2 regions of the Hylemonella sp. GW821-FHT12C09 genome follow, and region 1 is predicted to be linked to the other one. Evidence: riboswitches for the same ligand, from Rfam matches in the RefSeq annotation. Region 1 holds a riboswitch; the other holds the start of a gene.

Region 1 (9,123 bases):
GCCAACAAGTCGAACGACTACCTGATGGACCGCGAGAAGCAGCGCTCCGGCGAACTCTACAGCGGTATCGAAGGCATCGCCGTGCAGGACTCCTCGCTGCAGGAGAGCATGGGGCCGATTGCGGACCGCACGCGCGAGCACCTCACCGGCACGGACCGCGGCATCGTGCAGGCCCGCCGACGCCTGATCGCGGCGGCCACGGCGCTGGCCGAGCAGGGCACGCCGCCGCCGGGCACCGAGCCGCACGTGCAGAAGATACGTTCCGTGGCCATCGTGCTGCCCGAAGGCCAGCCTTTCCACGAAGCCGCCAGGGACGCCCTGCGGGCCGAACCCAACAAGGCGCACGTCACGGTATGAACACGCTACCGCACTCCGGAGTCGGAGACGCGTCATGAAAGCCGCCGTGGCCATGGCGCCTGGCGTCACCGAGATCCGCGAGCTGGTCGTTCCCGCGCCGGACGCGGCCTCCGGACTGCTGCGCGTGCTCAGCACCGGCGTCTGCGGCAGTGACTGGGGCTATTACCAGAACCTGCCGCCCTCGCGCGGCCCGCTGATCCTGGGCCATGAGACCGTGGGCCTGGTCGAGCAGATCGGCGCCTTCGCGGCCCGGCACTGGAACGTGAAGGAGGGCGACCGCGTCGCGCTGGAAGAGTACCTGCCCTGCGGCCACTGCGAGTATTGCCGTTCGGGCGAGTTCCGGCTGTGCAATGCCACCGACTGGCGCCTGGGCGGGCTGCGCTACGGCGCCACCGGGCTGTCGGTGGCGCCCGGTCTGTGGGGCGGTTTCGCGCAGCAGCAGCACCTGCACTTCAACACGGTGTTCCACCATGTGCCAGCCGGTGTCTCGGCACGCCATGCGGCGTTGGCCCTGCCCCTGTCCAATGGCATCGAGTGGACCTATCTGCAGGGTGGCGCCGGTCCGGGGCAGACGGTGGTGATCCAGGGGCCCGGCCAGCAGGGCCTGGCCTGCGTGGTGGCCGCGCGCGAGGCGGGGGCCGAGCAGATCATCGTCACCGGCCTGAGCAGCGAGACCGATCGGCAGCGCATGGCGCTGGCCCGGCAGCTCGGAGCGCACCACACCATCGACATCGAGGCGCAGGACCTGCTGGAGAGCGTGGCCGACCTCACCGGCGGGCGCATGGCCGATCTGGTGATCGACTGCGCGGCCGGCGGGCCGGCTTCCGTGGTCAGCGCCATCGAACTGGCGCGCAAGCGCGGCCGCGTGATCCTGGGTGGGCAGAAGCGCCAGAAGATTCCGGCCTTCGACAGCGACCGCATCATCGCCAATTTCCTGACCGTCAAGGGCATGCGCGGGCATTCCTACGAGTCGGTGGAGCTCGCGTTGCAGCTCATCGCGGGCAATCGCCACAATGTCACCGCCATGAGCACCCACACCTTCACGCTGGAGGAGACCGATCTGGCGCTGCGTTCACTGGTAGGTGAGGGCGTGGCGGGTCCCATCCACATGACCATCGAGCCCGACCGTTGAACACCCAGGCCCAAGACTCACCGGCGCGCCGCCTGTCCTCCGTCGGCAGCGCGCTGCGCCTGCTGAAGACCTTCACGGCCGAGGAGCCTGAGCTGGGCATCACGGCTCTGGCCAGACGCCTGGGGGTGGCCAAGAGCACGGCCCACAGGCTGGCGAGCACGCTGGTGGCCGAAGGCTTTCTGGAGCAGAACCCGGTCGACGGCCGTTACCGCCTCGGCCTGCTGCTGTTCGCGCTGGGCGCCCAGGTGCGCCGGCGCATGGACGTGTCGGAGCAGGCGGTGCCGCACCTGCATGAGCTGAGTGCCAGGAGCGGTGAGACGGTGCACCTGGCGGTGCTGCACGACGCCGAAATCCTCTACCTGCGCAACATCGACAGCCCTCACGCCATCCGCACGCGCTCCTACCTCGGCGTGCGCATGCCGGCTCATTGCACCAGCGAAGGCCGGGCCCTGCTGGCCTACAGCCCACCGCTGGTGGTGGCCAACGTCCTGCGCGCCAGGCTGCAGCCGCGCACCGAGCACACGGTGACCGACAAGACCCGGCTCGCCCAAGTCCTGGAGCGGGTGCGGACCAGCGGCTATGCCATCGACGACGAAGAGTCGGAAAACGGCATGCGCGGCGTAGCCGCACCCATCTTCGATGCCAGTGGTGCGGTGGTGGCCGCCGTGGGGCTGGTCGGGCCCACGCAGCGGGTTTCCAAGGCCGGCTTGCGCAAATTTTCCGCCCTGGTGGTGGAGGCCGGCCACGCCATCTCTTCGCGCCTGGGTCATCCCTCCAGATGAACACCCGCCGGATCCCCGTCTGGCTCGTGACCGGCTACCTGGGCAGCGGCAAGACCACGCTGCTGAAACACTGGCTGCGCGATCCGGCGCTGGCCGACGCTGCCCTGGTGGTCAACGAGATCGGCGAGGTCGGTTTCGACGACCGCCTGCTCGCCAGCGCCGTGGGCAGCGCCATGCTGCTGTCCAACAACTGCGTCTGCTGCACCGGCCTGCCGGGGCTGGAAGAGGCGCTGAGCGAACTCTGGTGGGACCGCTTGCACCGGCGCCGTCCGGCGTTTTCTTCCGTGCTGATCGAGACCACCGGCGTGGCGGACCCCCGGCCCATCATCGCCGCCTTCGGCACCGTTCCCTTCCTGCAGCAACGCTACGCCCTCGCCGGCGTACTGGCCACCGCCAGCGCCCCGGCAGGCCTGGCACTGATCGAGGCGCAGACTGAGGCGCGCGCGCAGATCGCGGCGGCCGATGCGCTGATCATTACCAAGGTCGACCAGGCCGATGGTGCGCCCCTGGCGGAGGCCCTGCACGCACTGAACCCGCGTGCGGTCCTGGCGCAATCGGCACTGGCCTCCCTCGGATGGCCGCAAGTCTGCGCTCTGCGCGACGGCGCGGCCGCCGCGACCCTCGCGTCCACACACGAAACGCACGGCCACCATCACCATGCCGCCGCCAGTTTCGTGCCGCTGATGGATGCCCTGTCGGCCAGCGAGCTGAAGGCACGCGTCGATGCGCTGCGCGACGGCGCGCTGCAGCGGCTCAAAGGCGTGGTCCGGTTGGACGATGGCCGGCTCCATGCGGTGCAATGGGCCGTCGGTGACCCCGACATCAGCCTCGCTCCGTTTGCCGGGCAGGCGCCTGCGCTGGGCCTGACCTGCATCAAGGGCCGCGCGGACTGAGCGGCGGATTGCTCGACAATAGCCGCCATGCGATCCTTCTTCCGACCCAGGAAACCAGGCGACGCGACGCCCGGGGCCGCCTCTGAGGCGCCCTCCATGAATGCCCTGGCCCCGCTGCGCCTGCCGGTGTTCCGCATGCTGTGGGCCACCTGGCTGACCGCCAACGTCTGCATGTGGATGAACGATGTCGCGGCGGCGTGGATGATGACCTCGCTGACCACGACCCCCCTCTGGGTGGCCCTGGTGCAGACCGCCTCGACCCTGCCTGTGTTCCTGCTGGGCCTGCCCAGCGGGGCCATGGCCGACATCCTGGACCGCCGGCGCTATTTCATCCTGACCCAGTTCTGGGTGGCCGGCGTGGCCCTGCTCATGTGCGTGACCATCCTGGCGGGCTGGATGTCGCCGGCCCTGCTGCTGCTGCTGACCTTTGCCAACGGCATCGGCCTGGCCATGCGCTGGCCGGTGTTCGCGGCCATCGTGCCCGAACTGGTACCGCGCACCCAGCTGCCGGCGGCGCTGGCCCTCAATGGCGCGGCCATGAACGGCTCGCGCATCATCGGGCCGCTGGTGGCCGGCGCCCTGATCGCGAGCGCCGGCACGCTCTACGTCTTCCTGCTCAATGCCGCGCTCTCGGTCGTCGCCGGTTTCACCATCATGCGCTGGCGCCGCGAGCACAAACCCCACCCGCTGGGCCGCGAGAAACTCTTCAGCGCCATGCGCGTGGGCCTGCAGTTCGTCGCGCATTCGGCGCGCCTGCGGGTCGTGCTGCTGCGCATCGCCCTGTTCTACAGCCACTGCACGGCGGTGCTGGCCCTGCTGCCCCTGGTGGCGCGCGGCCTGCCCGACGGCGGCGCCGGCACCTTCACCCTGCTGCTGGCCGCCATGGGCTCGGGCGCGGTCGTCGCCGTGCTCTTCCTGCCGCGCATGCGCCAGGCCATGAACCTCGACCAGCGCGTGGTCTTCGGCACCGTGCTGCAGGCCGCCTCGATGGCCGTGATCGCCTTCACGCCCAATATCTACCTGGCCGTGCCCACCATGTTCCTGGGCGGTGTGGCCTGGATCACGGTGGCCAATTCCCTGAGCGTGTCAGCCCAGATGGCGCTGCCCAACTGGGTGCGCGCCCGGGGCATGTCCATGTACCAGATGGCGCTCATGGGCTCGGGCGCCATCGGCGCTGCCGTCTGGGGACAGGTGGCCACCTGGAGCAGCGTGCAGACCAGCCTGCTGGTGGCAGCCATCTCGGCCGTGCTGTCCCTGTTCCTGGCGCGGCGCTACTGGGCCGGCCACCACGGCGAGGAAGACCTGACGCCGGCGAGCGAGTACACGCAGCCGGTGGTCAGCACGCCGCCGTCCTCCGGTCACATCCTGGTCACCATCGAATACCGCATCGATCCGGCGCAGGCCGAAGCGTTCAAGGCCGTACTGGAGGAGAACCGGCACAGCCGCCTGCGCCGCGGCGCGCTGCATTGGGAGCTGCTGCACGACCTGAGCCAGCCGGGCGTCTACGTCGAGCACATCGTCGACGAGTCCTGGACCGATCACCTGCGCCGCTTCGAACGCATGACGGCCGACGACGTCGCGCTGCGCGAGCGGGCGCGGGCGTTTCACATCGGCGACACCCCGCTGGTCGTGAAGCGCTTCGTGATCGAGAGCACGGTGCGCAGCTGAAGCAACCATGAGCGAACTGCTGCCCATGCTGCTGATCTGTGCCGTCGGCCTGGGCGCGGGCGTGCTGGGTGGCGTGATCGGCTTCGGCACCACCATCCTGCTGATGCCGCCGCTGGTGTACTTCTATGGCCCCATGACGGCCGTGCCCGTGATTGCGCTGGTAGCCATCGTGGCCAACCTCGCGCGCGTGGGACTGTGGTGGCGCAGCATCGACTGGAAACTCTGCGGCGTCTACGCGGCCACCTCCGTGCCCGCCGTGGTGCTGGGCGCCAACACCCTGGTGCAGTTCAACCCGCGCCTGATCGAGCTCATCCTCGGCAGCTTCCTGCTGCTCATGATCCCGGTGCGGCGCTGGCTGCGCCGCATGGCATGGCGTCCCCACCTCGGCCACATGGCGCTGGTGGGCGCGATCATCGGCTACCTCACGGGCATCGTGGCCTCCACCGGTGCGATCAACACCCCCTTCTTCCTGGCCTACGGCCTCGTGAAAGGCGCCTACATCGGCACCGAAGCCGCCAGTTCGCTGGCCGTCTTCCTGGCCAAGGGCGCGACCTTCCACACACTGGGCGTGATCGACCACCGCGCCATCGGCCAGGGCCTGCTGATCGGCGTCTTCGTGCTCATCGGCTCCACCCTGTCCAGGCGCCTGGTGCTGCACCTGCCCGAGCACCGCTTCCTGCAACTCATGGAAGCCGTGATGCTGGTGTCCGGGCTGGCCATCCTGTGGATGGCCTGGCCGCATGACTGAGGGCGCAGTCTCTCAGCCCATCTATCCGCTATCGATCAACTGCCGTTCATAGCCAGATTCCGCGACAACAAAGGTGCCAGACGGCTCAGATTTGCTCGGCGACACCCGGCCATTCGCCGATAGAATGGATGTCTCAATTTGGCACACCCGCACGAAAGTCGGGGTCGCAAAGCCTCCGGTCTAAAGCCCACGGTCTGGGCACGATAGCGGGGTTGCCGTCAAGACAGTCTGTTGCAAGACCGGCTCTTGTCGCAAGCAGAAACGGCGTCGGCGCGCTTCTGTGTTTTGCCACCCCCGCTTTTCTGCCAGCGTGCCGGCCCTTGAATGGAAGCACGCATGGAAGACCCGCAAGCAGAGTTCGCCCACCCCCCGCCGGCCAGCGACGCCGAAGCGGCCTGGCATGAGACCCTGACCGCCATGAGCGCCATGCTGCAGGACGGCCTGCTGGCCTACGCCGCGCCGGCGCGCGAAATCGACCGGGCCGAGGCGGCCCTGCACGAATACACCCGGCGGATAAGGCAACAGAAGCAACTGAGCGAGGCCGCAGGGTGAACCCGTCCGACGCCACGGCAGCGCCCCGGCAGGAAGTCGCCTCGGCGAATACCCGTTCGGTGCGCGGGCGCATGTCGCCCGCCCTGCCGGGTTCGCTCGACCCGCAACGTGACAAGCTGCGCTTTTGCATCGGCGAATGCCAGACCGACCGGCCCGAAGCCGGTGGGGTGGCAACCTCACCCGGTCGTTTCCGCTGCGCCAACTGCTGGGCCGCCTTCCAGGCCCGGATGAAATTCCGCTGAGACGCCAACCACCACCCTCCCGACATCGCCACCGGAGTATGCCCATGCTGCCCCAGATCAAGTCCCTGCTCGGCCAGAAGGCCGCCGCCCCAGCCCAGCGCGAAGCCCGTGCGGAACGCATGCCAGCCGACGAGGGCATGCGCTACCGGCGCGAGATGCTCTACCAGTCCATCCGCGAAAGCATGCTGGCCATGGAAGTGCTCTCCAACATGTACAAGTTCAAGGTGGTGAACGTCGACCAGCAGCACGAGGTCTTCATCGCCATGATCGAAGTGAGCAAGCTGTTCGAAGCCAAGTGGAATGGCACAGCCGCCAGCTTCGCCCAGGCCGAGCAGCGCATGATGACCGGCGCCATGAACCGCGCGGGTGTCACGCTGCAGGGCGTCTTCTGGCGCGTCGACGAATCGGTCGACGCCTTCGCCATGCCGGCCCGCGCCGGCGACGGCGCCGAACAGGCCAGGGCGGCCGCGGCCATGCGCACACGTGAAGTCCCGGGTGACGTCTCCCATGCCCGGGTGCGCCTGGCCCGCCGCAGCGCAGAGACGCCCGCCGAACCGACCGGCAGCGCCCCCGCCGCCACCGGCGGGAAAAGCGACATCGGCAGCACCCAGTACGGGCAACTCTGAAGCACCCGATGGAACTTGCCAGCCTGCTCCACTCCCCCGCCGCGCTTCCGAGCATTCCCCGCGTGATCGCACTGCTGCTGGCCGAACTCGACCGCGACCCCATCGCCTGGACCACGGCGCAGGAAGTGGACGCCCTGACCGGCTAAGCCGGCGGACGCCTTTCCTCGCCGGCCTGCGCCTGGTACTGCGCCCCAGAGGTAGAGGAACATGATGAAAGCGATGAATTCGTGGGCAGGGCCAGGCGCAAACCACAGCCCTAGCCTGCGCTATGGCGAGGATTTGCAACGCGGCCATGCGCGCGAAGGCGCGCTTTCATGTTTCGATACTTCTGGGGCGCAGTACTAGGGTATCGTTTGATACCTGCGCACCCCACCCGAAGGAAACGCCATGTCTGTCGTTGCCGCCGTCGTCATCGTCCTCGTCGCCCTGCTGCACATCTGGTTCCTCGTGCTGGAAATGTTCCTCTGGGACAAGCCGGCCGGCCTGAAGGCCTTCGGCCAGACGCTGGAGAAGGCCCAGGCCTCCAAGGTGCTGGCCGCCAACCAGGGCCTGTACAACGGCTTTCTGGCCGCCGGCCTGCTCTGGGGGTTGAGCCTGGGCACCGCGGGCACGCACATCCAGGTCTTCTTCCTGCTCTGCGTGCTGGTGGCCGGCCTGTACGGCGCGGCGACCGCCAGCCGCAAGATCCTGTTCGTGCAGGCCTTGCCGGCTGCGCTGGGGCTGGTGCTGCTGATGCTGTCGTAGCCCCACGCCGGCTGCAGCCCCGCACATGGACATCGTCTCGCACGGACTCTGGGGCGGCCTTGCACTCGGCCGCGCCAGCCGGCGCAGCTTCTGGACCGCCTTCGGCTTCGGCACCGTGCCGGACCTCTTTTCCTTCGGGCTGGTCTTTGTCAACGGCCTGTGGGTCCATGGCCTGGGGCACCCGCCGGACCCTACGCTGATCCCGGCCTATGTGTACAGCCTCTACAACGCCACGCACAGCCTGGTCGTGTTCGCCCTCGTGTTCGGCCTGGTCTGGCTGGTGCGCGGCAAGCCCCTGATGGAGCTGGGCGCCTGGGGCCTGCACATCGCTGTGGACATCTTCACGCACAGCGCAGCCTTCTTCCCCACGCCCTTCCTGTGGCCGCTCTCGGACCTGCGGGTCGACGGAGTGCCATGGAGCGACCCGCGCATCTTCTTCAGCAACGTGCTGCTGCTGGCCGCGCTGTATGCCTGGTTCTTCCTGCGGAGGAAAAGGAAAAAGCCGGCCTGACACCAGGGCGCGCGCTGCAGGGGGAACGACACGCCGTCGTTACCACAACTTACAGACGGCAACCACCACTTCATCAAGAATGGTTGTCCCTGTCTTCTCCCCCTCCTCCCCATGAGCAAGCCCGGCAAGAAAGCGCCACCTGCACCTGCCGCCGTCCCCGCGCCGGCAGGCTCGCTCAAGCTTGCCTTCCTGGGCTGGTACGGGGTGATCGGCGTCACGCTGGCCTACATCACCCCGGTCAAGCTGCCCTTTGCCGAGGGCTACGCCAAGGAGCACTGGCGCCACGCGCTGGGCAGCCTGGTGCTGATGCTGATACTGATCGGCGGCATCGTGAGCCTGGCCTTCCACCTGCTCGACGCCAACGACTTCAAGTCGCAGATCGTCGACTACGTCAAGACCCACAAGCAGCGCGACCTGGTGCTCGAAGGCGACATCCACGTCACCTGGTTCCCGCAGCTGGGCCTGGAGACCGGCAAGCTCAGCCTGAGCCAGCGCAACAGCAGCCTCAAGTTCGCCTCGGTGGAGAACGCGCGGCTCTACGTCGCCTGGTGGCCACTGTTCACCAAGCAGGTGCAGGTGGAACGCGTCGTACTCGACGGCGTGCACGCCAACCTGCTGCGCCACCCCGACGGCAGCACCAATTTCGACGACCTGCTGCAACCGGCCGACTGGATGGGCGAACTCCAGTTCGCGGTGGAGAAAGTGCGTGTGCTCGACTCCACGCTCAACCTTCATGACGAGGCCTCGGGCCAGGCCTATTTCGTGCACGAGCTGAACCTGGAAACCGGCCGCCTGGCCGACGCCACGGCCGGGCAAGTACAGGCCAGCCTGCGCCTGCAGTCGGCACAGCCCCAGCTGGACCTGCAGT
Region 2 (9,123 bases), on a different contig from region 1:
CAAGGTCCGAAGGGCGCGTGCCGGAGTCCTCGGTCATGTCCCCCAAGGGCAGGACGACCGGGATAAGCCGGCGCAGCATCTCCGTCGCGAACGCACGATCCTTCGGCGCGATCGCCTTCACTGCATCAAGGGAGAAAGCAATGGTGGGATCCTTGCGCCAGCCGTAACCGATCACGCAGGCCAGCGACCTGCGCAACAGGGCGTCGGCGCGCTCCCTGAGTCCGAAAGTGGTCGCGAGCTGGCAAAGCTCGACATAGTTGGCCGCTCTTTCGTTGAAGGGGGTCACGACCGCCGTGATGTCGCGCGCCCGGCCATCGATCTCGTCACCAACGAGCTCGCGATCCAGCAGGTCTAGGCCAGGACCGGCGAACTGATCGCACCAGCTTGATGACGCGAAGTGCTGCGACTTCCTGGCGTGGGCCCACTCAGTTGACGGGACCTTTACCCGACCCGAGCGAAGCGCGGTCAGCAGGAACAGATCGCCGGACACCTCGGTGAGTGCATCACGGAACGATATGTGGTCGGTCACGGCCTCGTAGCCCTCGGGCCGCTTGACTGCGTCCAGGAGCCGGAACGGCAATGCGAACGCCGGGTCCTCGCGACGGGCCAGGAGTGCCCCAACAGTATCTGCCAGCATCGCCATGTGCTTGCAGGCTTCTGTCAGCCAGGCTCGCTTGCCATAGACAGGTGCCGGCTCGACGACGGCAGCACCGCGCTGCGATAGGCATCGCGCCACCCTCGCGAAGAAGAATCGATGCAGAAAGCGCTGCGTGACCTGGCGCGACGGCGCGCTGTGCTGAGCTACATCGAGCATTGGCTCGTACTCGTTGAAGTGGCGATGCCTGTAGGTTTCCTTCTGGTAGAGCAGTCGCCAGCACGAGGACAAGGGATGCTTAGAGAACCTGGCGAAGGCCGGCCACTCGTGGACCTTCGCGCGCAGTGCGCCGGCGAGACGCAGGCATGCCAGCTCGAGTTCGACCCGCTGGACAAGCGCCATCCGTAGGCACACGAACGCCATGAGCGGCGCGAGCTCTGCCTTCTTGGTGAGTTCCCGAAGAAACAGGTCGAGCAGTTGCGCGGCGTCATCTTTCGTGCTGGCGCCACCGGTGATGGAAAGGATCCGCTCTGGTTCAAACCTGCCGGTACCCGCGGCAAGTTGCAGCCAGCCCTCGATGGCGACCTTGTACTCATTGCCGGCGTATGCCCCCACGTTCACGCGGTCGTTGATACGTCGACGCATCTGCTCGAGACACTCGGTGGCCTCGGCGCTTCGCCCCGCCAGCAGATACTGGCCGCCCAGCAGGTGGAGGCGGTCGATACTCGCGGTCTGCAGGCTGGAAGCCAGCATCTTCAGCGGGTACTCATCGTCGGTGAGCTGCAAGGCGCATGCGTGGAGCCGCTCGTAGTCGTCGACCTGGAACTGCGGTCCGTTGTAGACGCGCGTTTTGAGCCACCGGATGCGGATCGCATCCGCGAAGTCGCCGTTGCTGAACGCAATTTCCTCGGCACGCCCGAGGATAGCCTCGACCTGACCCCGGGGATACGCGGTAGCGAGGCTTTCGATCACCCAGTTCCTGTCAGGGCGAGCCAGCAGGTTGCGCGGATCACCGGCCCGCGCTTCGTACAACCACTGCCAGCCCCAGCGGTGGAACCTAGGAGCCTCATTCTGCAGCCACTCGACCACCTTGGGCAAAAGGACTTGCACCCGCCCGACATGCTCGGTGATCTCGCGGACGAATGCGTACAAGCTTCCATGGAAGGCCACCTGCCCGGCTTCCGAGTTGTGGAGCAGGTGCCCGATCGCGGGGCTCATGTCGCCCGGCTCGGTGCCCAGGCAGGTCTCCAGGCCCAGCGGGGGCCAGATGAAGCCGGTGTCCGCCAGCAGGTGCAGGGCGTCCTTCGCGTGATTCGGAAGTTGCTGCCAGAGCATGCCGTAATACTTCCGGATGTCTCCGTCCGGCGCCAGCACGTTCGAGCGGACCGTCGAAGGCTCCAGGACCCGGTGCTGCCGAAGCAGTGCCTCGAAGGAGTAGGTCAGCACCAGCGGATGGCTGCCAGTGACGTCCTGGAAGGCACGGGCGAGCCCCACCAGGCCGTCTGTAGCCGGATGCCTCGCACTCTCCAACTCGAAGCGCCCGGCGTCGAGCTGAGCTCGGAGCCAGTTCTCGATAGACACGAGTGACATGCGCGGAAGTTCCCGCCAAGCGTCGGCGTCGACGAAGCGGCTGAACTGGGAAGGCAGTTGCTCGTCAGACACCTTCTGGGTGCCGATAACCAGGGTGACGTTGGCGGGCACTGGCAACAACGCCTTGAACAGGCTGTCCAGCGGTTGTCGGTCGCGGTCGTTCTCCCGCCAGACATGGTCGAGGCCGTCGATGACCACGATGAACCGCTTGCCCTCGCTGGCGTACCCGTTCGCGCAAGCCTCGATCCAGCCGCGCAAGTGCTCCGGGCCGAGGTGCAGCCCCTGCACATGGCTGAAGTGCCGCACCTCCATCTGCGCGATGAGCGAGTTGGCCACGCTCCCCAGCGTGAATCGGTCGGAGCGGTCGCCCAGGTCGAGGAAGTAGTGGTGGCGGATGTACGGCAGGTCGCGTTGATCCAGTTCACTGCAGACGTAGCTCAGAAACGTGCTCTTGCCCTGACCAGGGGAACCCCAGAGGACCACTGCCGCGTCTCTCTCAAGGTCGAGAAGGAACCGGGCGGCGAACTCCGCATCGGGCGGCTGGTAACCATCCGGCACACGAAACGCCTGCTCAAGGGGTCTCGGACGGCGGACGTCGACGGTTCCGCGCAGGAAATCTAGGGTGACCCTCCCATGCGGGGGCGGTGAATTCGTATGTACGGCCCAATCGATCGCCTCTCGGAACAAGGCTAGCCACCCGGAGCGATCACCGTGTCGCGGGATGAAGCGATCAACAACTTTTCTTTCGAGCGCTTCCGCGCCTTGGTAGCTGTGCCGGAACTCGAAGCGGTCGAAAAAGGCCCTAGTCCTACCTTCACCCCCAAGTTGCTCAAGGACTTCGGTGCGTACAGCCGCGTCGACACGATCCAGCGTCACCCTGAGGGAGGGCGCGTCGATGGTGGCCTCGAACTCGCGGCTCGGGACTCGGTTCGTGATTAACGCGGCTGTGTGGACGCGTTCTGCCGCGATCTCGAACAAGCCGTCGCACCACTTCTGTAGCAACGACCGGCCCCTTGGCCTGCGGGTTAGCAGCCAATCCCAAGTCAACGCATTCCCGGCGTCCTGCGCGTTGACAGTGAACTTGACCTGCAGCAGGACGAGCATGCCATCCCGTCGTTGCGCGACGATATCGTCGAGGCCCTGAGGAATCTCGTCGTGATCGGCCTCGAACTGGACCCAGTCGTAGAGTCCCGGATCGTCAAGCCAGTCGCAGAGAAGACCGAGACCGACGAGGTTCTGGTACACGTACCCGCTAAGCGGGATGGCGGTTCGCTTTATTGCGGGTGACAGTGCTGACATCGTGTGCAGTCGGGCGTGCATCGGCAGATGAGTGGCTGCATATTGACATAGTACTGCGTTAGGCTCAGTGACCGGTTACCGATCCAACTGTCGTTGGGTAGATGAGACTCGAACGTCCGCCTCCAGCCTGGACCGGCCATCGGACATTCGACCTAAGACGTACAAACGTCAACGAATCAGATCTTGCGACGCTCAAGCGCCCTCGTCCTCCTGTCAGTACACGCCCGTGGAACGGCCGAGGCGATGGGCCCGGGATAGCTGAGGCTCAGTCCCTCTGCTTCTTGTAGGCGTGCACAAACCGTCCAAACGCCCGGTCCTTCTTGCGCCGCTCCTGCAGCGACGAGTCGTGAAACTCGGATTCCTTGCGCAGCTTCAGGTAGCTGCGCAGGTGCGCCTCGCTGAGTTCGCCCCGTTCGACAGCGGCACCCACCGCGCAACCCGGCTCGCCGCCATGGGTGCAGTCCGGGTAGCGGCACTGGGCGGCCAGGGCGTGGATGTCGGCAAAGGTGTCGGTGATCCCTTCGCCGGCACCCAGCAGGCCCAGCTCGCGCATGCCCGGCATGTCGATGAGCATGCCACCTTGCGGCAGCACGATGAGCTGGCGGCGGGTGGTGGTGTGGCGGCCCTCGCCCGTGTGGCTGACCTCCCCCGTGGCCAAGGCGTCGCCACCGAGCAGGCGGTTGATGAGCGTGGTCTTGCCCACGCCGGAGGAGCCGAGCAGGCAACAGGTCTGGCCGGGGGCCAGGTGCTGGCGCACTTCGTCCACGCCGGCCCCGGTGACGTTGCTGAGGCCGACGATGGGCGCCTGCACGCCGATGCCCTGGATGCGCTCGATCAGGGCCTGCAGTTCCTCCGCGCTGACGAGATCGGTCTTGGTGAGCAGCACCACGGGGGCGATGCCGCCGTCGCGCACCATCACCAGGTAACGCTCCAGCCGCGGCAGGTTGAAGTCGAAGTGGCAGGACTGCACGATGAAGGCGACGTCGATGTTGGCCGCGATCATCTGGAACTCCACGTCGCGGCCCGCGGCCTTGCGGCGCAGGAAGGTGCGGCGCGGCAGCACGTGGTGGATGCTGGCCTGCGTGCCGCCGTCGCGATAACGCACACAGACCCAGTCGCCCACGCAGGGCAGCTCGGCGGAGGTTTCGGCGAGGTGCAGGAACTTGCCGGTCAGCTCGGCGGGGATTTCTCCGCCTACGCCGCGCACCAGGTAGCGCTTGCGGTCCACGGCGGTGACACGGGCCAGGGCCAGGTCTGGCGCACAGAGTTCGGCGGCCTGCGCCGCCCACCCGCTGTCCAGGCCCAGTTCTTCCAGTGTCATGGCGCCAGTTTGGCACAAGCCCGCGGCGTCGCTCGCTCCTGGCACATCACCCGCGGTCTACAGGGGCAGGGCCTTGTTTGCGTCGTCCGTCAGCGACACTGCCTTGAGCCGGATCTGATACCGCCCCGAGTTCACCAGCGCGAGGGCCTGGTCTGAAGACCACTTGGAGGTGGCGCTGAAGTTGAGGCGCACCTCGGCGTTCTGGCCGCGCTTGATGTCCTGGCGCAGGAAGGCGTGCCAGGGCGTGGCGTCGCTGGACGATGCCAGGATGACGGGCAGCGGCTTGCTGCCTGTGGTGTCGAAGAGCCAGGCGTCGAAGGTGATGCGCTTGAGGCTGGGGTAGCCCATGTTCTGCACGTCGACGATGACGGCGATCTCGTCGCGGCCCGAGGCGCCCTGCACGACTTCGGCGCGCTTGAGTGTCACGATCACTTCGGGCGGTGTTTCGATGTGGACCTTGACGCCGGCCGGGCCGGGTGCGGGCTCTGCCACAGCGGCAGACGCCGGGGCGGCTGGCGCAGAGGCTGCAGGCAAGCGGGCCGAGGCCACGGTCGCCGGGGCCGGCGCTGACGCAGCCGTTGCGGGTGCCGGCGCGGGCTTGGGCCGGGGCACAGGCTTGGGGGCCGGTTTGGGCACGGGCCTGGGCGCGGCCACCGGCACGGGGGCGGGCTCGGGCTGGTAGAGGAAGAACAGCAAGGCCAGCACAGCGACAAGCGCGACGACCGCCGTGCCCACGATGACGCGATGCTGGAGCAGCAGCTCGCGCAGCCAGGGCAGCAGGCGGCGCCTGGCCGTGTTGCGCGCGAGGGCAAGCTCCTTGATGACCTGCTCGCCCTTGGCCTGGAAGTCTTCGGAGGACGTGAGCTTGAAGTGCCGATTGCCATAGGCCTTTTTCTGCAAGCCATGGAGGTAACGGATGCGCTTGCGCAAGTCCGCCGGCACGACGTACTGGGCCGTGCTGAGCTTGTTGCGCAGCCCCGCGCCGGTACCGCCCCAGTCGCGCTGGAGCACGCGCTCGATGCGCCTGCAGATGTCGAGAACCTTCTCGTGGTCTTTCACTTCTTGTTCTTCCGTCTGTCACCGAACGCCGCGGGGCAGCAGATGCCTCGCCCCAAGAAAAATGCCCTCTCCCAGCACGGCTGGACGAGGGCCTACCTATACGAACTCTTGTTCCGTGCAACCCCGCTGTCGTAGCTGGCGCCTTGGCGCACACCTTAGACCGGTGGCTTTGCGTACGCACCTTTCGATGCGCTTGCCCTGGTGGCGCCCAGTCTAGCGTGACTGTGTAAAGCGCGCCTCGGGCGCCGGCCCATCACCCCGCAAGGGCGGCGGGCATGGCACGGTCGCGCTGCGCTGCAGCATGAATTCACCTCCCGCGGCCTGCTGGGGTTGCCACCCTCCGTTAGAGGGGAAACCCGTACGGCAAAACAGTTTTGCGGCCATACGCACACACATCATCTATTGCAGAATTCCCCCAGCCTCTCTACGGACAACATCTAAAACCAAGAGGAGACTGTCATGACTGAGCCCGTCCTGCGCATGGCGCCCGCCTGCGCCTGCCTGCCCGAGCGTCGGGGTTTTCTGAGCGGTTTGCTGGCCATGGGTGCCGGCGCCGTGCTGCCCGGTTGCGCCGTCTCCAGCGACGCCGCGGCCCAGGCGATGCGGAACCGCATCGACATCCACCACCACCTGTTCTCGCCGGCCTATGTGGCCGAGCTGGCCAAGGCCAACCAGGCGCCGCCCATCGTGCGCAACTGGTCGCTGGCCAGGACGCTGGACGACATGAACAAGGCCGGCGTGGCCACGGCCATCCTGTCGGTCACTACACCGCAGGTCGGTTTCACCGATGGCGAGAACGCCCGGCGCATCGCCCGCGAGAGCAATGAGTGGGCGGCCCGCCTGGGCCAGGAGCACCCGGAGCGCTTCGGCAGTTTTGCCATGCTGCCCATGCACGACATGGACAGCGCGCTGCGTGAGATGGAATACGCACTGGACACGCTCAAGGCCGACGGCATCGGCCTGCTCACGAGTTATGGCGACAAGTGGCTGGGCCACGCCTCGTTTGCGCCGCTGATGGACGAGCTCAACCGCCGCAAGGCCATCCTCTACACACACCCGACGGCCGCCAACTGCTGCCGCAACATCTTGACACCCGAGGTGCCGCCCACGGTGATCGAGTTCGGCACCGACACCACGCGCACCATCACCGACATCGTCTTCTCCGGCACGGCCGCGCGCTGCCCGGATCTGCGCTTCATCTTCTCGCACGCCGGCGGCACCCTGCCCTTCCTGACCGAGCGCCTGCTCAAGATGCCGGTGCTGGACCCGAAGCTGCAGCCGCGTGTGCCCAAGGGCGTGCTGCACGAGCTGCGGCGCTTCTATTACGACACCGCCTGGTCGGCGCACCCGATGGCGCTGGCTTCGCTCACGCGGCTGGTGGATGTGAGCCAGATCCTGCTGGGCTCCGACTACCCCTACCGCACCGGCGAAGACAACGTGAAGGGCCTGATCGACTACGGCTTCTCCGCAGCCGATCTGCAGGCCATCGGCCGCGGCAACGCGCTGCGCCTGCTGCCCCGCCTCGCGAGCTGAATTTCAACCCCAACTGGAGACAGCGATGAACCGCTTGAACGCGACGAAGTGGTCGATGCTGGTGACCGGCCTGCTGGCCTCGTCCCTGGTGTTGGCACAGACGACCACCAAGGACGAAGCCCACAACATGAAGCTGGTGGGCTACAGCGACCTGCAGGCCCGCACGGCCTACCAGCCCACGATCCAGAAGCAGGGCGAGCGCTGGATCGCCTATGTCGGCCACCACGGCGACTACAAGCTCAACCCGCTGACGGGTGTGCAGGAGCACAACGGCACGTCCATCATCGACGTGACCGACCCGAGCAAGCCGAAATACCTCAAGCACATCCCCGGCGAAGAAGGCAAGGCCGAACAGGGCGGCGCGCAGATGGTGCGCATCTGCGCCGGCGCCGACCTGCCCAAGGGCGACAAGAGCAAGTACTACATGCTGCGGGTGTTCGGCAACCAGGCCCATGAGATCTGGGACGTGACCGACCCGGCCAACCCCTCGCTGCTGACCACCATCGTCAAGGGCCTCAAGGGCACGCACAAGAACTTCTGGGAGTGCGACACCGGCATTGCCTACCTGGTCTCGGGCCACCCGCAGTGGCGCACCAACCGCATGACCCAGGTGTACGACCTGTCGGACCCGGTCAAGCCCGTGTTCATTCGTGACTTCGGCCTGGTGGGCCAGCAGCCGGGCGCCAGCGGCAATGTGCCGATCGCCGTGCACGGCCCCATCTCCGGCGGCCCCAAGGGCAATCGCGTGTACTTCGGCTACGGCACCAACACCGAAGGCGTGCTGCAGATCGTGGACCGCGACAAGCTGCTCAACGGCCCCAAGGAACCCACCCCCGAAAACCTGCTGGCCCCGCAGGTGGCCCGTATGGACCTGCCGCCCATGCACGGCGCGCACACGGCCTTCCCGCTGTTCGGCATGAAGATCCCCGAGTTCGAGAAGAACCTGCTGGGCCATACGCGCGACTTCATCGTGATCACCGACGAGGCGATCCAGAAGGAATGCCTGGAAGGCCGCCAGATGGTCTGGTTCGTGGACGTGACCACCGAGTCCAAGCCCATGGGCGTGGCCAGCTGGACCGTGCCCGAGAAGAGCGGCAACTTCTGCAAACGCGGCGGCCGCTTCGGCGCCCACTCGTCCAACGAGCATGTGTCCCCGGTGTTCGACAAGAAGGTGATGTTCTTCTCCTTCTTCAACGCCGGTGTGCGCGCGCTGGACGTGCGCAACCCCTTCAGCCCGAAAGAGATCGCCTATTTCATCCCCGGCATGAACAAGAACACCGTGGTGCTGGAGACCCCGGCCAACCAGGCGACCAAGCTGCCCTACACCGAGGCCGCGACCAAACGCGCCATCCAGACCAACAATGTGGACGTGGATGACCGCGGCTACATCTACATCGTGGACCGCGCCAACAGCGGCATGCACATCCTGAAGCTGACGGGCTCGGCCGCGAAGGTGGCGGACATGCAGGCGGCCCTCAAATAAAAGCCTGGCCCGACCATGCGCTACCAGAGACTGGCTCTCGGCGCCCTGACTGCCCTGGCCCTGCAAGCCGGGGCAGTTTCCGTTGCGGCGGCCGACCGCACGTTTGAACTGCAGCTCATCGCCGGCAAGGTAGCCGAGCCTCAGCGCAAGCTGCGCGTGAGCAAGGGCGACAAGGTCACGCTGCGCGTCAGCAGCGATGAGGCCGGGCAACTGCACCTGCATGCCTACCATGTGGACGCCACG

What was found. Region 1 has a riboswitch for cyclic di-GMP ahead of AC1RRP_RS15685 (hypothetical protein). Riboswitches for the same ligand answer to the same signal wherever they lie in the genome.
Region 2: it holds a riboswitch for cyclic di-GMP, as region 1 does, so the genes downstream of both, AC1RRP_RS05330 (hypothetical protein) here and AC1RRP_RS15685 (hypothetical protein) in region 1, are expected to answer to the same signal.

Annotation. Positions count from the first base shown of each region.
Region 1 is NZ_JBXAQQ010000010.1:34,924-44,046, forward strand. It holds gene AC1RRP_RS15655 (aromatic ring-hydroxylating dioxygenase subunit alpha) at 1-357, shown strand, start outside; gene AC1RRP_RS15660 (zinc-dependent alcohol dehydrogenase) at 392-1,489, shown strand; gene AC1RRP_RS15665 (IclR family transcriptional regulator) at 1,486-2,271, shown strand; gene AC1RRP_RS15670 (CobW family GTP-binding protein) at 2,268-3,164, shown strand; gene AC1RRP_RS15675 (MFS transporter) at 3,261-4,832, shown strand; gene AC1RRP_RS15680 (sulfite exporter TauE/SafE family protein) at 4,840-5,580, shown strand; cyclic di-GMP riboswitch class I at 5,711-5,800, shown strand; gene AC1RRP_RS15685 (hypothetical protein) at 5,917-6,132, shown strand; gene AC1RRP_RS15690 (hypothetical protein) at 6,129-6,374, shown strand; gene AC1RRP_RS15695 (hypothetical protein) at 6,419-7,000, shown strand; gene AC1RRP_RS15700 (hypothetical protein) at 7,009-7,146, shown strand; gene AC1RRP_RS15705 (DUF1304 domain-containing protein) at 7,388-7,744, shown strand; gene AC1RRP_RS15710 (hypothetical protein) at 7,770-8,255, shown strand; gene AC1RRP_RS15715 (AsmA family protein) at 8,367-9,123, shown strand, end outside.
Region 2 is NZ_JBXAQQ010000002.1:314,498-323,620, forward strand. It holds gene AC1RRP_RS05320 (NACHT domain-containing protein) at 1-3,430, opposite strand, end outside; gene rsgA (ribosome small subunit-dependent GTPase A) at 3,750-4,805, opposite strand; gene AC1RRP_RS05330 (hypothetical protein) at 4,863-5,864, opposite strand; cyclic di-GMP riboswitch class I at 5,978-6,072, opposite strand; gene AC1RRP_RS05335 (amidohydrolase family protein) at 6,324-7,397, shown strand; gene AC1RRP_RS05340 (LVIVD repeat-containing protein) at 7,423-8,880, shown strand; gene AC1RRP_RS05345 (hypothetical protein) at 8,896-9,123, shown strand, end outside.